4 regions of the Nesterenkonia rhizosphaerae genome follow, and region 4 is predicted to be linked to each of the others. Evidence: riboswitches for the same ligand, from Rfam matches in the RefSeq annotation. Region 4 holds a riboswitch; each other region holds the start of a gene.
The links. Region 4 has a riboswitch for S-adenosylmethionine ahead of ABEA23_RS08655 (O-acetylhomoserine aminocarboxypropyltransferase/cysteine synthase family protein). Riboswitches for the same ligand answer to the same signal wherever they lie in the genome.

Region 1: it holds a riboswitch for S-adenosylmethionine, as region 4 does, so the genes downstream of both, ABEA23_RS07695 (acyl-CoA dehydrogenase family protein) here and ABEA23_RS08655 (O-acetylhomoserine aminocarboxypropyltransferase/cysteine synthase family protein) in region 4, are expected to answer to the same signal.
Region 2: it holds a riboswitch for S-adenosylmethionine, as region 4 does, so the genes downstream of both, ABEA23_RS07675 (flavin reductase family protein) here and ABEA23_RS08655 (O-acetylhomoserine aminocarboxypropyltransferase/cysteine synthase family protein) in region 4, are expected to answer to the same signal.
Region 3: it holds a riboswitch for S-adenosylmethionine, as region 4 does, so the genes downstream of both, ABEA23_RS02000 (MetQ/NlpA family ABC transporter substrate-binding protein) here and ABEA23_RS08655 (O-acetylhomoserine aminocarboxypropyltransferase/cysteine synthase family protein) in region 4, are expected to answer to the same signal.

The regions. Positions count from the first base shown of each region.
Region 1 covers NZ_BAABLW010000007.1:425,688-429,137, reverse strand. Annotated here, with positions in the region: gene ABEA23_RS07700 (acyl-CoA dehydrogenase family protein) at 1-906, opposite strand, end outside; gene ABEA23_RS07695 (acyl-CoA dehydrogenase family protein) at 918-2,138, opposite strand; SAM riboswitch class I at 2,146-2,245, opposite strand; gene ABEA23_RS07690 (ABC transporter permease) at 2,344-3,180, opposite strand; gene ABEA23_RS07685 (aliphatic sulfonate ABC transporter substrate-binding protein) at 3,200-3,450, opposite strand, start outside.
Region 2 covers NZ_BAABLW010000007.1:421,895-425,344, reverse strand. Annotated here, with positions in the region: gene ABEA23_RS07685 (aliphatic sulfonate ABC transporter substrate-binding protein) at 1-456, opposite strand, end outside; gene ABEA23_RS07680 (ABC transporter ATP-binding protein) at 540-1,394, opposite strand; SAM riboswitch class I at 1,406-1,507, opposite strand; SAM riboswitch class I at 1,645-1,746, shown strand; gene ABEA23_RS07675 (flavin reductase family protein) at 1,759-2,343, shown strand; gene ABEA23_RS07670 (acetate--CoA ligase) at 2,392-3,450, shown strand, end outside.
Region 3 covers NZ_BAABLW010000002.1:100,131-103,580, forward strand. Annotated here, with positions in the region: gene ABEA23_RS01995 (UDP-N-acetylmuramate dehydrogenase) at 1-893, opposite strand, end outside; SAM riboswitch class IV at 1,128-1,267, shown strand; gene ABEA23_RS02000 (MetQ/NlpA family ABC transporter substrate-binding protein) at 1,477-2,370, shown strand; gene ABEA23_RS02005 (methionine ABC transporter ATP-binding protein) at 2,416-3,450, shown strand, end outside.
Region 4 covers NZ_BAABLW010000007.1:646,087-649,536, reverse strand. Annotated here, with positions in the region: gene metX (homoserine O-acetyltransferase MetX) at 1-266, opposite strand, end outside; gene ABEA23_RS08655 (O-acetylhomoserine aminocarboxypropyltransferase/cysteine synthase family protein) at 274-1,641, opposite strand; SAM riboswitch class IV at 1,658-1,774, opposite strand; gene gluQRS (tRNA glutamyl-Q(34) synthetase GluQRS) at 1,833-2,762, opposite strand; gene paaI (hydroxyphenylacetyl-CoA thioesterase PaaI) at 2,949-3,392, shown strand; gene ABEA23_RS08640 (phenylacetate--CoA ligase family protein) at 3,398-3,450, shown strand, end outside.

The sequences.
Region 1 (3,450 bases), 220 kb from region 4:
CTGCACGAAAGGATCGTGGCGGTATTTCTCCGCCGTTGAGAGGAACCAGGCATTGGGACGGGCATTGATCAGATCCCGAGCCTTGTTCAGCGCACCCTCTGCGATGCCCAGGTAGAGGTTGCCGAAGGCCAGCTGAATCCCGGGTGTGACCAGTGTGGAATAGGGCTCATCGGTGAGATAGCCCAGGACATCCTCAGGGTTCACGCGCACCTGATCGTAGGTCACGGTGTTCGACGAGGACAGGCGCTGCCCCAGGAAGTCCCAGTCATCGACGTAGGTCACACCTTCGCGCCCGTTCTCCAGAACGAAGGCCAGAATCCGCCCTGCTTCGGGTCCTGCGCTGATGCGTGCGTTGACCAGCAGCGCGTCTCCGACCGCGGATCCGGTGGAGTAGCGTTTCTTACCGTTGAGCACCCAGCCCTCAGCCTCTGGTACCAGGGTCAAGTCGGGATCGGTGGGGTTGACGGAGTCGCCCCAGATCCACTGCCCGGCAGCGGTGGCACGGAACCAGCGCTGCCGTTCGGCGGCGTCGGTAATTGTCAGGACGATGTTGCCTTCGTTGATGTAGTGGTAGGCCAGCAGCTGGGAAATGGAGGCATCCGCGCGGGCGAGGATGCGCACCACGGTCAGGGCGGTGGACCAGTGGCCGCCGCCTCCGCCGTGCTCCTTCGGCACCAGCAGGCTCACCAGTCCGGAGTCTTTGAGGAGCTTCGCCTCAGCGAAGGGGGTCGCATTGGCACGGTCGCGCTGGATGGCGTCGGCTGCCAGCTTCTGCGCTAATTCCTCAGCGATTCCGCTCCAGTGCTGCAGCTCTTCCTCGGTGGCCCAGCCGGCGTCAACCCAGTGTGAGCGCGGCTGAAGTGCTGTATCTGTCTCTGCTGGTGGGGTCAGTGTAGTTTCAGACATCCTGGTTCCTTTCAGGCTTTGGTGGTGTCAGGTTCGCCGACGCTCCAGAGGCGGACCGGGTCGGTGCCGTTGACCCGAAAGTCCCCGGCGATCCGGGCCTTATAGACCCATGGGTTGTGACTGGTCACGGTCCGGGCATTGCGCCAGTGGCGGTCCAACCCTTTGCTGCGGTCTGTGCCGGAGGCTCCCAGAGCGTCGAATACTCGGGTGGTGGCCTCCAGCACCGGCTTATGCAGTGCCACCTGTGCACGTCCGGTGGCCAGCTCCACCTGGTTGGCTGCCTCCAACTGCTGCTCCGCATCTCCTCCAGCGGCGGCGAAGGCCGCATCCAGGGCACGCGCTGTCTCTAGCACTTGAGCACGCGCCAGGTGAGCTACCGCATCGACTTCCCCCACGGCCTGGAGCAGCTGCGGGTCGGTGTTGGGAGTGGCGGTATTGGCGTGGGTATAGGTGCGGCTGCGGGTGGACAGTGCTGCGGCGATATCCCGTGCCGCCGCTTCGGCGATTCCGGCGAGCACAATGAGCAGCACATGCTGGTACAGCGCGGTCTGGTACGGGAACCGCTCGTGCAGCAGCCGCAGTTCGGATTCGGCCACTGCGGCGTTTTCCAGCACCATAGAGCCCGAAGCCGTTGTGCGCTGGCCGATCCCGTTCCAGTCGTCCTGGATTGTCACTCCGGGCTGGTCCCGGGCCACCAGCACCGCAAGCTCCTGGCCCTGTTCATCCCGGGCGGTCACATCCAGCCAGTCCGCAAACAGGGATCCTGTGGTGTAATACTTCACCCCATTGACCACCGGCCCGCCTGCGGACTCGGACACCACGGTTCCGGAGCGGTGAAATCCGCCCTTCCCCGGTTCGGTCCAGGCGTTGCCTGCGAGTTCACCGCGGCCCAGGCGCTGCAGCCAGCGACGGGCGGGCTCATCGGGTTCACCGCGCCACAATGCGTCTTCCTGGACCGCGAGGTGACCCCGAATGGCCTGTGGGATATTGCTGTCCTGGGCGGCGAGCTCCACCAGCAGCTCGGAAGTCTGCACCCAGTTCAGTCCGAAGCCGCCGTAGGACTCCGGCACCCGGAGTCGGCCGATGCCTGCCTCTGCTAGGCGGTCGATCTCCGCTGTGGGAAGCACTCGGTTCAGTTCGCGTTCGAGCGTTCCTGCACCGACGGCCTCAATGGCATCCAGCAACTGCTGCGGAACCGGCAGCTGCGTGGATACGGGCACACTGATAGACATGAAAATTCCTCCATCGATTCTGGCGTTAGCACCATGACTCCCTGTATTGGGGAGCCGGGTTGCTGCGACGTCATCGGGCCAGATCCCTCAGTCGCTCTGGATGGGTTGTTCAGTTATTTACTCTAAATGATCAGTGATCATTATCGTCAATTCAGTCGGTGCGGAGCGTCACAAACCGTAAGACAGCCAGCACCTTGGTGCCGGTTTAAGCCCAGGTTTTCAGAGCTTTGCGCTCAATAAGCCCCAGCAGTGCGTCAGAGAACTTGCCGAGCACAGCAAGCATCACAATGGCCAGCAGCAAGCGGTCAGTGCGCCCGTTGTTCTGGGATTCAGTCAGCAGGAATCCCAAGCCCTCTGCCGCACCCAGCAGCTCCGAAGCCACCAGGAACAACCACGCTTGAGCCAGCCCGATCCTGAGCCCAGCGAATACAGTGGGTACGACGGCGGGCAGCTGGACAGTTGTCAGCAACCGCACCCCGTGGAACCCGAAGGCCCGGCCAGCCTCTACAAGCTGCGGATCCACATGCCGTAGTGCAGTGTGAACTGCAGTGAAGACGGGGAAGAAGGCACCGATGGCGATCAGCAGCACCTTGCCTTCTTCGCCCAGCCCGATCCACAGCAGGATCAGCGGCACCCACGCCAGTGAGGGCACCGCCCGGACAGCTCCCACGGTGGGGTTCAGCAGGGCATCGGCTAGCCGGGAGAGGCCCAGCAAGGACCCCAGCAGAAGTCCAGCGCCAGCGCCAACCGCAAAGCCCAGCAGGACCCGCTGGAGGGATATCCCGATATGGGCGGTCAGGGCCCCTGATTCAAAGAGCCCAACTCCGGCATTGAACACCCGCTGCGGTGGGGGTAGCTGAACATTGGTGAAGATATTCAGCACATCAGTGGCCAGCCACCACAGCACCAGCAGCACAATAGGGACGATCAGCCCCAGCAGGATTTTCCCGCCGGGCAGTCTTCGGCCCGCGCTGGTTCTGCCAGCTGAAGCGGAGCTGTTCTGAGCGGGCTGGTCAACGGGTGTGGCAGGTGCAGAAGTCATGATCGTTCAGGTCCCCTGATTAGTCTTCTTCATCGGAGATATTGGCCTCATCGGCGGCGTTCTCGGTGCCGGCGGCGTCGGTGGCTTCACGGTTCTGCGCGAACTCGGGGTGGAACAGAGTCTCCAGAGCCTCATCCACCTCATCTTGACTGTCCACATCCCCGTTCTCTACGAAGTAGGGACCCGCGGCCTCCAGCGCCTGGCGCAGCTGATCCCCGGGAACCGGGTCGATATCGAAGTTCACGCGCTCACCGAGGACTCGCTGCGCAA
Region 2 (3,450 bases), 220 kb from region 4:
GAGGAAGAAGAACGGGTCGGTGGCCAGAGTTGCTGCCACAGTCTTGCCTTCCAGATCCGCAGGGCTCTCAATACCTGAATCAGGCATCGTCACCAGTGCGGTCCATTCCGGCTGAGACTCAATGAGGATGGTCTGGGTGTCAGTGCCCACGGAGCGGTTCAGCAGCGCCGCAGACCCGGCAGTGGAGCCGATGTGAATATTGCCGGCGCGCAGGTTTTCGTTGGCTCGGTTGGAGCCGTGGGACTGAACCCATTGGACGTCGACGTCGTGCTCGGCAAGTTCCTCTTCCAGCCAACCGTGTTCCAGAATCACCAGAGACAGCGGGTTGTAGGTGGCGAAGTCGATATTCAGAGTCTCAAGCTCGTCATTGCTGCCTCCGCAGGCGGTAGCCGAGAGCATGGCTGTCGCCGCTGCGACGCCGATCAGAGACTTGAGCTTCAAAGATGCAGTGGGCATAACGGGGCCTTTCAGGCAATAAAGAACGGCAAAACACAAAGGTCTTTAGGGCAGGGATCGGCGAGCGGCCAGGGCCGGGGAGCTCAGTGCGAGTCCACGCCGAGGCCCGCGTAGAGTTCTCCACGCAGTCGGGCCAGTTCCGCTGATGCTCTCTCCCGGGGGCGCTGCCCGGGAACGGTGAGCAGCTGTTTGATGGTGGCCCCTTCTGGAGCGCCTGACTCTTCACCCGCTGCAGACGTTGGTGCGCCTAGCAGCAGGATTCGGTCAGCCAATTGCAGGGCCTCATCCACATCATGAGTCACCAGCAGCACGGTGGTGCCGGTCTGGGCGTGCACATCCAGCAGCAGGTCCTGCATTTTCAAACGAGTCAGGGCGTCCAGCGCACCAAAAGGCTCATCCAGCAGCAGGACGCCGGGTCGGCGGGCGAGCGCCCGGGCCAGTGACGCCCGCTGAGCCATGCCGCCAGAGACTTCGCGGGGTCGCAGATGAGCGCGTTCAGCCAGGCCGACGAGCTCCAGAAGCTCGTCCACCCGCTGGTTGCCCTCAGGTTTGGGCAACCCCCGCGGGAGCCCCATGTGAATGTTCTTGCGCAGTGATCGCCAGGGCAGCAACCGGGGCTCCTGGAATCCGACGGCGGTGCGCGGGTCGTATTTGGCCACCGGCTCACCGTTGATCAGAATCTCACCCTGATAGCCGTGGTCGAGTCCTGCCACGGCACGCAGCAGCGTGGACTTACCACAACCCGAGGCGCCTAATATCGCCACCACTTCCCCAGGGCTGACCTCCAGGCTGACATCACGCAGCACTGTGCGCTGCCCAAACTGCCGGCCCACATCACGGAAGCTCACGTTCAGCGAGTCCTGTCCACTGCTCTCAGCTGCTGTCTCAGAGGTGGGGACCGGAGTCTGGACGCGTTCAAGGGTGGGTACAGATGACATGAAGAAACTCACTCCCATCGGTTCTGGCGTTAGCACCGTGACTGCTGATGACTCAGCCAGCCGGGTTGCTGCGACGTCGTTGGGCCAGATCCCTCAGTCGCTCTGGATGGTTTGCTGCAAAGCTGTTACAGCGTAAATGTTCACAGCTTGTCTACGCCACACTCAGTGACCAACGCCAGTCACAAAATGCAATGTCTCGGAATGTGACACGGTTTTTGCTCAGCTCAGGAAGCGCGGCGTACGGTTAAAGCGTCCATCTCGAGCGGCCGAGAGATCTGGCTCTTTGACGCCGCAGCAACCCGGAGCTGTTTTTATCAGCACTGCCGGGTGCTACCGCCAGGACCGATGGGAGCGTGTATTCCTTATGACCTTGTCAGCGGCAACTCTGGCCCACCCCAATGCAGGGCACAAGCCCAGCAGCGACGACTCCACCGCACACAATCCGTCCAGTTCCGGAGTCCAGTCCCTGGATTCTCTGCAACTGCGCCGCGCCTTCGCGCAATTTCCCCAGGGCGTAGTGGTGGTGGCTGCACACATCAACGGAGCCCCGGAAGGCCTGGTGGCCTCCACCTTCACCGTGGGAGTCTCCCTAGAACCGGCGCTGGTGACATTCGCCGTCCAACACAGTTCCAATACCTGGCCCCGACTCCGGGAAGGTGCCTCCCACCTGGGAGTGTCAGTTATCGGCGCCGACCATCATGGGCTGTGCCGGCAGATTGCCTCCAAGGACCGCGCCGGGCGTTTCACCGGAGTGGACTACACCACCGACGACGGCGCGCTGCTCCTCGATGGTGCACCGCTGTGGCTTAAGACTCGGGTCTATAACGAGTTCACCGCCGGCGACCACGACATTGTGGTCCTAGAAGTTCTGGACCTCGGACTCGACGAACAGGCCCCGGGCCTGGTTTTTCATCGCAGCGAATTCAAGCCGCTTTCCGAAGCAGCCTGAGCTGCCTGATCCGTCCGCAACTTAAGTCCCCCAAGCGTAAGCAGAACTGTGCCCACTACCACTCCCCGCACCAACCAGTCCCCCTACACTGCCCAGGTCCACACCTGGGACACGCCCAGCGAAGCCAGCGGTGATGAACGACAGCGCCTGGACTTCTGGGATCAAGCCGCTTCCCTTCTCGAGTGGGACCGCCCCTGGCAGACCACCCACCACTGGACACCACCGAACCCGCAGACCCGCCGCGGACCGGTGATCCGCTGGTTTGAAGAAGGCAAGCTCAATGCCGCCGTCAACTGTGTGGACCGCCACGTGGCCGCCGGACGCGGGAGCAAAATCGCACTGCACTTTGAGGGTGAACCCGGTGATCGCGCCGATATCAGCTACGCAGAGCTGAAGGACCTGGTCAGCCAGGCAGCCAACGCCCTGCAGCGGCTGGGCATTGGCCACGGCGACCGTGTGCTCATCTACCTCCCGGTGCTGGTGGAGACCATCGTGATCACCCTGGCCTGCGCCCGCATCGGAGCCGTGCACCAGTTGGTCTTCGGCGGCTTCTCGGCTGAAGCGCTGCGCTTCCGCGTCTCGGACACCGGCGCGAAACTGCTGGTCACCTCTGATGGGCAGTACCGCCGGGGTGCAGCAGTGCCGGTGAAGGAGAATGCCGACGCCGCCGTCACCGGCCTCACTGTCGATGAAGGCGGCAGCGTGGAGCATGTCCTGGTGCTGCGCCGTACCGGCAGCGACATCTCCTGGACCACTGATGACCTCAACGGCGACGGCCTGGGTCGAGATGTGTGGTGGCACGACGTCGTCGACACCGCATCGACAGACCATGAGCCGCAGTTCTTCGATGCGGAGAATCCGCTGTTCATCATGTATACCTCCGGCACCACGGGCAAGCCCAAGGGCCTGGTGCATAGCACTGGCGGGTATCTCACCGGTGCGCTCTACAGCTATCTGCGGCTCTTCGCCCACCCTGATCCGGACCAGCGCGATCATGATGTCCATTGGTGCACTGCCGACTTAGCCTGGGTCACCGCCCATACCTACGAGATGTATGGCCCGTTGGCCGCCGGGGCCACCCAAGTGATCTACGAAGGGGTGCCCAAT
Region 3 (3,450 bases), on a different contig from region 4:
GAGAGCTTCACCAGGGGCGTACCGTCGTGGTCTACGCCTGCAGGGAACCTCGGGGCGCTCTCCGGAAGTGAGGCAGCCTTCGACGCCGCCACAATCGGGTTGGTGAAGAAGGATCCGGTGGACCAGGTATCTGGATCTTCAGGATCGAGCACCATGCCTTTGCCCGCTCGCAGTCCCAGCACGGCCTGTCTGACCTGGGCCAGAGGCGCTCGCCGTTCATCCTCCGGCATCTCCGCGGTCAGCCCGAGGCTGCGGGCCAGTTCCCCGTAGCGCACCGGTGAGGACATGGGCTCCCCCACAGCATGGGTGAGCCGGAAGCGCACCGAGAGCACCACATAACGAGGGGAGCCTTCGATGGTGCTGCGCTTGAGCAGCGAATCGCGGTAGCCGAAGCCCAGCTGTTCATTGTTCAGCACGACCAGCTCACGGCTGGACCGGTCCCATGCGCGGATATCCACCAGCGTCTGCGATACCTCAGCTCCGTAAGCCCCCACATTCTGCACCGGTGTAGCGCCTGTTGAACCGGGGATACCGGAGAGTGCTTCTAATCCCACAAGTCCGCGCTCCACCGTCCAGGCCACGACGTCGTCCCAGGGGTGTCCCGCCGCTACTGTCACCAGCACGCCGTCCTCCCCCACTGGCTCGGCGGTCACTCCGGTGACCGCCACTTGCAGCACGGTGCCGGCGAACCCCTGATCAGAGACCAGTAGGTTCGATCCGCCGCCGAGCACCAGCAGCGAATCGCGGCCAGCTTCACGCTCCGCGTCAGCCGGGAGCGGATGCTCCTGCAGCACCGAAAGGATCTGCGCCTCGGAATCGCCCACAACCCACTGCCCGGCGGGGCCGCCCACGCGCGCGGTGGTGTGCTCACTGAAAGTACGGGAGGAAGTCACCCGCTTAGCCTACCGGGGCGCGGTTGGGGCCCTTCTTTCGCGCTTTACCATCCCCTTTTCGCTTCACCATCCCGGATACGGGTAGGCATTGCGAAAACCGGATGGTAAAACGAGCGCAGCGGTCGGCACGGGAAGGCCTGCGGAAGTATCACTACATATTTTGAACATACTGTGACACTTTGTGACACCTGACATCTGCTTTTGCTCCGCGGAACCGCTAGAGTATGGGGAGTGCTTCGCGAGAAGCGGCCCTCACGATCCGGAATCGGGCCGCTCGCCAACCCCATGTTCCTGGGTGGCACCGGATTAAGAAGCGGCCCGTTTCAGACGGCTTCACCAGCCGTCACCATGCCCGGAACGGGCAAGAGCAGACTCAAGAAGGGACACTCTCAAAAGATGTGTCGAATGTCCGTGCGCTAATCAGCGCCACCCTCCATCGGCTGGCCCCCATCAGGGCCTGAAGCGCTGTGCCCACAATCGGGCACGCCGTTGCCTGTGACGCGGGCCCGTCGTCGTCATTCTCATCTCACCTACAGTCCACTGCGGCACACCTATCCCCGCAGAAATCCTTGAGGAGACACCCATGTTTGCACCAAAGCGCCTAACCGCAGCCCTGGCCGCCACCGCCCTGCTTGGCCTGACCGCCTGCGGCGGCAACGGAGACGCTGAAGCCATTCCGGAGGACCAGACCTCTTTCCGGATCGGTGTGGCCAACCTGCACGAAGGCCACCGGCAGCTGGAGGAGATTGCTGAGGAGGAGTTGGGCTACGAGATCGAGCTGGTCAACTTCACCGACTACAACCAGCCGAATCCCGCTCTGTCCAACGGCGACATCGATGTCAACTGGTTCCAGCACATCGCCTACCTCGCTGAGCACAACAACAGCTCCGGGGATAACCTGCAGCCCATCGGCGCCACCGAGATTGTGCCGCTGACCGTGTACTCCAACGAGTACTCCGATGTCAGCGACTTCCAGGACGGCGACACCGTAGCCATCCCCAACGATCCGGTGAACCAGGGCCGCGCCATCAACGTGCTGGTGGCGGCAGGACTGCTTGAACTGGCTGAGGAGACTGCACAGCCCGAGCCACGCCACATTGATGAAGCAGCGTCGACTGTCAGCGTCCAGGCCCTCGACGCCGCCCAGACCGTCAACGCGCTGCAGTCGGTACAGGGCGCTGTGATCAACAACAACTTCGCCCAGGACGCAGATCTTGACCCGAACGAGGATGGCCTCTTCTCCGACGATCCGAGCGACCCGAGCGCCTTCCCCTACGTCAACGCCTTCGTTGCCCGCGAAGCCGATGTAGACAATGAGGCTCTGCGTGAGATCGCTGCGCTCTATCACGACCAGCGGGTGCTGGACATCATTGATGAGCGCTCTGCAGGCACCTCGGTTCCCGCCGGCGATGTGACCGCGGAGGAACTGCAGGAGGCCCTGACCGATTACCAGGAAGCCCTGCGTCAGGCCGAGTAATCGCTTAAGCCTGCACCATCCCCCAGCACAGAAAGCCCAGTATTTGTGAGCACTCCGAGCACAGAAAGCACCGCTGCGCTCGCTGCTGGTGGAGGTCCGCTGATCCATTTCAGCAATGTGACGCGGACCTTCACCACCGGCAAGTCATCTTCAGTCACCGCCGTCGACGACGTCTCCTTCACCGTGAACCGCGGGGAGGTCTATGGCGTCATCGGCTTCTCAGGAGCGGGCAAGTCCACTCTGATCCGGCTCGTCAATGGTTTGGAGAAGCCCACCTCCGGGACCATCACCGTGCTGGGTCAGCAGATCTCCGGCATGCCAGAGTCCAAGCTGCGGCACGTACGCTCGCGCATCGGCATGGTCTTCCAGCAGTTCAATCTGTTCACCTCCCGCACCGTGGCCGGCAATGTGGCCTATCCGCTGAAGGTCGCCGGTTGGAAGAAGGAAGAACGTGAGGCCCGCGTTGCAGAGCTGCTGGAGTTCGTAGGCCTGGCCGATAAAGCCAAGGCCTACCCCGAGCAGCTCTCGGGCGGGCAGAAACAGCGGGTGGGAATCGCCCGCGCGCTGGCCGCTGAGCCGGACATCCTGCTGGCTGATGAGTCCACCTCCGCCCTGGACCCCTCCACCACGGAGGAGGTGCTGCGGCTGCTGCGCCGCGCCAACGAGGAACTCGGCATCACCATCGTGGCCATCACCCACGAGATGGAGGTCATCCGTGCCATCGCTGACCGGGTGGCAGTCATGGACAAAGGCCGGATCGTGGAAGAGGGCCCTGTCTACGATGTGTTCTCCAACCCGCGCAGCGGCGCAGAAGCCAGCTTTGTCGGTTCGGCCCTGAAGGACAGGCCCACCGACGCCGACCTGGCCCGCATCCGCAAGAGCACTTCGGGAAGGCTCATCACCGTCTCGCTGCGCGATTCTGCCGCAGTGGGAGCAGTCCTGGGCCGTGCGGCAGCATTAGGTGTCAGCTTTGAGATCGTGCACGGCGGCATGAACACCACAAAGAACGCTGCCTTCGGTCTGCTGACCATCTCTGTTGAAGGCGACGACGCCGCCGTCGCCGGTTTCCTTGCCGAACTT
Region 4 (3,450 bases):
CCGAAGCTGGGGTCACGGTCGGTGGCCGCTACATGGGAGTCTCCGGTCAGCGCATGGGCCACCAGGATGGCGTTGTCGCCGGCCGCGTTGAGGCTCCCCCAGGTCTCGTAGGCAATGGTGACGGCGGGGAGCCGCCCGCCGGTCTCGAACGTGTAGGCACCGACTTCTGCTGTGCGCAGGGCACCGGCTGGCCGAGTGCCGAAGTCATTGCTGCTGCCTGCGTTCAGCCCGCCGGGCTGGCTCAGCACCGTCACACCGTGGGTCATTCGTGGATCAGCCCGCTGCCTTCTGGTCCAGGGTGTCCAGTGCCTGCTGGAGGTCGGCCAGGATGTCATCGATGTGCTCCAGGCCCACCGACAACCTCACCAGGCCAGGCTTGATGCCTGCAGCACGCTGTTCTGCCTCACCCAGCTGCCGATGCGTGGTGGTGGCTGGATGGATGGCCAGCGAACGCACGTCACCGACGTTGGCGACCAGTGAATGCAGTACCAGCGCATCGACCACCTGCTGTCCCGCTCGAGCCTGGGCGCTGTGATCTCCTGCTGCATCGATCTCGAACGCCAGCACTGCGCCCACGCCCTTGGGCAGGTACTTCTGCGCCCGCTCGTAGCAGGGACTGGAGGGCAGGCCTGAGTAGTACACCCGGCGCACAGCAGGGTGCTGCTGAAGAAACTCCGCCACAGCTTGGGCGTTCTGGACATGACGCTCAACGCGCAGGCTCAGTGTCTCCAAGCCCAGGTTGATCTCGAAAGCGTTATGGGGTGAGAGCGAGGGGCCGAGGTCGCGCAGCAGCTGCACCCGGGCCTTCAGGATGTAGGAGAGGTTGACTCCGAAGATGCCCTCCGGTCCTAAGTCTCGGCCGAAGACAAGTCCGTGGTAGCTCTCATCCGGCTGGTTGAAGCCCGGGAAGCGCTCGGGGTAGCGGCTGTAGTCAAAGTTTCCGGAGTCCACTATCACCCCGGCGATGGCCGTGCCGTGCCCGCCGAGGAACTTCGTGGCTGAGTGCACCACCACGTCGGCGCCGTATTCGATAGGACGCAGCAGATACGGGGTGGGCAGGGTGTTATCCACTATCAGCGGTGCCCCGAATTCATGCGCCAGACCAGCTACACCTTCTAGATCGAGCACATCTCCGCGCGGGTTGGCCACGGTTTCGGCGAAGAACGCGACAGTATTGCCTTTGATCTCAGCTCGCCAGGACTCCAAGTCATCGGGGTCCTCCACAAAACTGACTTCCACGCCGAACTTGGGCAGCGTGTGCTTGAAGAGATTCTGCGTGCCGCCGTAGAGAGTCGGTGAGGCGACGATATGACTGCCGGCTTCAGCGATATTCAGCAGCGCCAGTGATGTGGCGGCCTGCCCCGAACCGACTGCCAGAGCGCCGACGCCGCCTTCTAAGGCTGCGATTTTGTTCTCAACCGCTTCCACCGTCGGATTGCCGATCCGGGTGTAGATGGGGGCGATCTCCTCCAGCCCGAAGCGCTTGGCGGCAGCGTCAGTGCTGGGGAAGACGAAGCTGGTGGTCTGCTGAATCGGCAGGGCACGGGCACCGCTGGCGGGATCCGGGGCGACACCGGCATGGATCTGCCGGGTCTCGAATTTGGCGGTTTCCGGGGAAAAAGTGGGGGTGTTCTCAGACATAGAGATGTCTCCTCATGACTCGCGCTTGCCTCAGCGCGGTTCTGCGCTGCGACCTGGTCGTCACCCGGGGCACCCCACCGCGAAGGAGGGTTGCCGGCCAGCAAACCGGGGTTTTGCGCTGGCACTCTTGACCGTGGCTATAAGTGAAGCCCACTTGTGGCACGGGCCGCAAGTCAGGATGAAACGTTTCGCTATATGGACTCACTTGGGCCGCGTTTTTGCGATGCAGGGCTAAACACCCATGGCTGCTTCGGCAGTCGAGAGGGATCAAAAGTCTCCACAGACTGTTCCAAAGGACCACGCGGCAGCCCCAGCGAGGCCAGGAGCTCATCGCGGACTTGTTCCGGGCTTTGTCCCAACTCACTCAGCTGCCCCAGAGTCACCGCGCCGTCACGCTTGGCCAGCCGCTGACCTTGCCGGTTGAGCACCAGCGGAACATGGGCATATTGCACCGACTCAGCGGTCTGCTGCCCGTAGAGCAGGCCGCGCAGATACACCTGCCGCGGGGTGGAGCTGGCCAGGTCATCTCCGCGCACCACTTGGTCCACACCGGTTAAGTGATCGTCCACCACGACGGCGAGGTTATATGCGGCAGTGCCGTCATTGCGCACCAGCACCAGATCATCCACGAGTCCGGTGACCTCGCCAAGCAGCAGGTCAGCCACCCGGTACTCGCCGGCTTCAGCCTTCAGCCGCAGCGCCGGAGGCCGCTGCTGGCGGCGCTGGCGACGTTCTGCATCGCCGAGATCTCGGCAGGTGCCGGGATAAGCCCCGGGCGGTGCGTGCGGCGCCCGGGGCGCGTCCTGGATTTCGCGGCGGGTACAGAAGCACTCGTAGACCAGACCGGCCTCGCGCAGCTGGGCCACGGCGGCCTCGTAATGGTGCTGCCGCTGGGACTGCCACAGTGGCTCGCCGCTGAAGGTGATGCCTATTGCCCTCAGGTCCTTGAACTGACGCTCGGCGGAGCCGGGGATGGTCCGGCCGGCGTCCAGATCTTCAAAGCGCAGCAGCAGCGGACGGCCGGTTGAAGCGGCAAAGAGCCAGGACAACAGGGCGGTGCGCAGGTTCCCCAGGTGCAGGTCCCCTGAGGGGCTGGGGGCGTAGCGACCGGCGGACATGATGCCATCCTATAGAGCCGCCTAAATGTGCTTGACATCACATTTTCAGGGTGCTTGAGTTGACTTACTGACCAATCGGTCTGGAATTGATGCAAGGAGCCCCGGATGCCTGCACCCAGCACTGCCACCCCAGCCACCGCTGAGGAGACTGCTGAGCACACTGCCCAGAAAGCCGGCAATGGTGTGCCCATGCCCGCAGACGGCCCCCGGCATAGGATGCTTGAGACTGACTCCTGCACCCGCTGGCTCGGTGGAGAGGTTCTGCTGGCCGAGCCCGGGCACGCCAAGCTGCGTATGCGCGTGCGGGAAGAGATGACCAATGGGTTCAAAATCGCCCACGGCGGCATGATCTTCACCTTGGCTGATACCTGTTTCGCCATGGCCTGCAACCATCCCGACGGCGATGACGGCACGATCACCGTGGCCTCCGGGGTGGATATCAACTTCCTGCGACCAGCGAAGCTCGATGATGAGCTAGTGGCCGAGGCAGTGGAGGTCTCCCGCAGCGGCCGCAGCGGAATCTATGACGTCACCGTCACTCACGGCACCGAGACCATCGCGGTCTTCCGCGGACGCTCCCGCACAATCCCCTTCCCTGCCACCGAGTCCGCCGAGACTCCTTCCGCGAGGTGAGACATATGACCATCACAGCTTCAGATCCACTGCCCTCCGCACAGCGCACCGCAGGCGA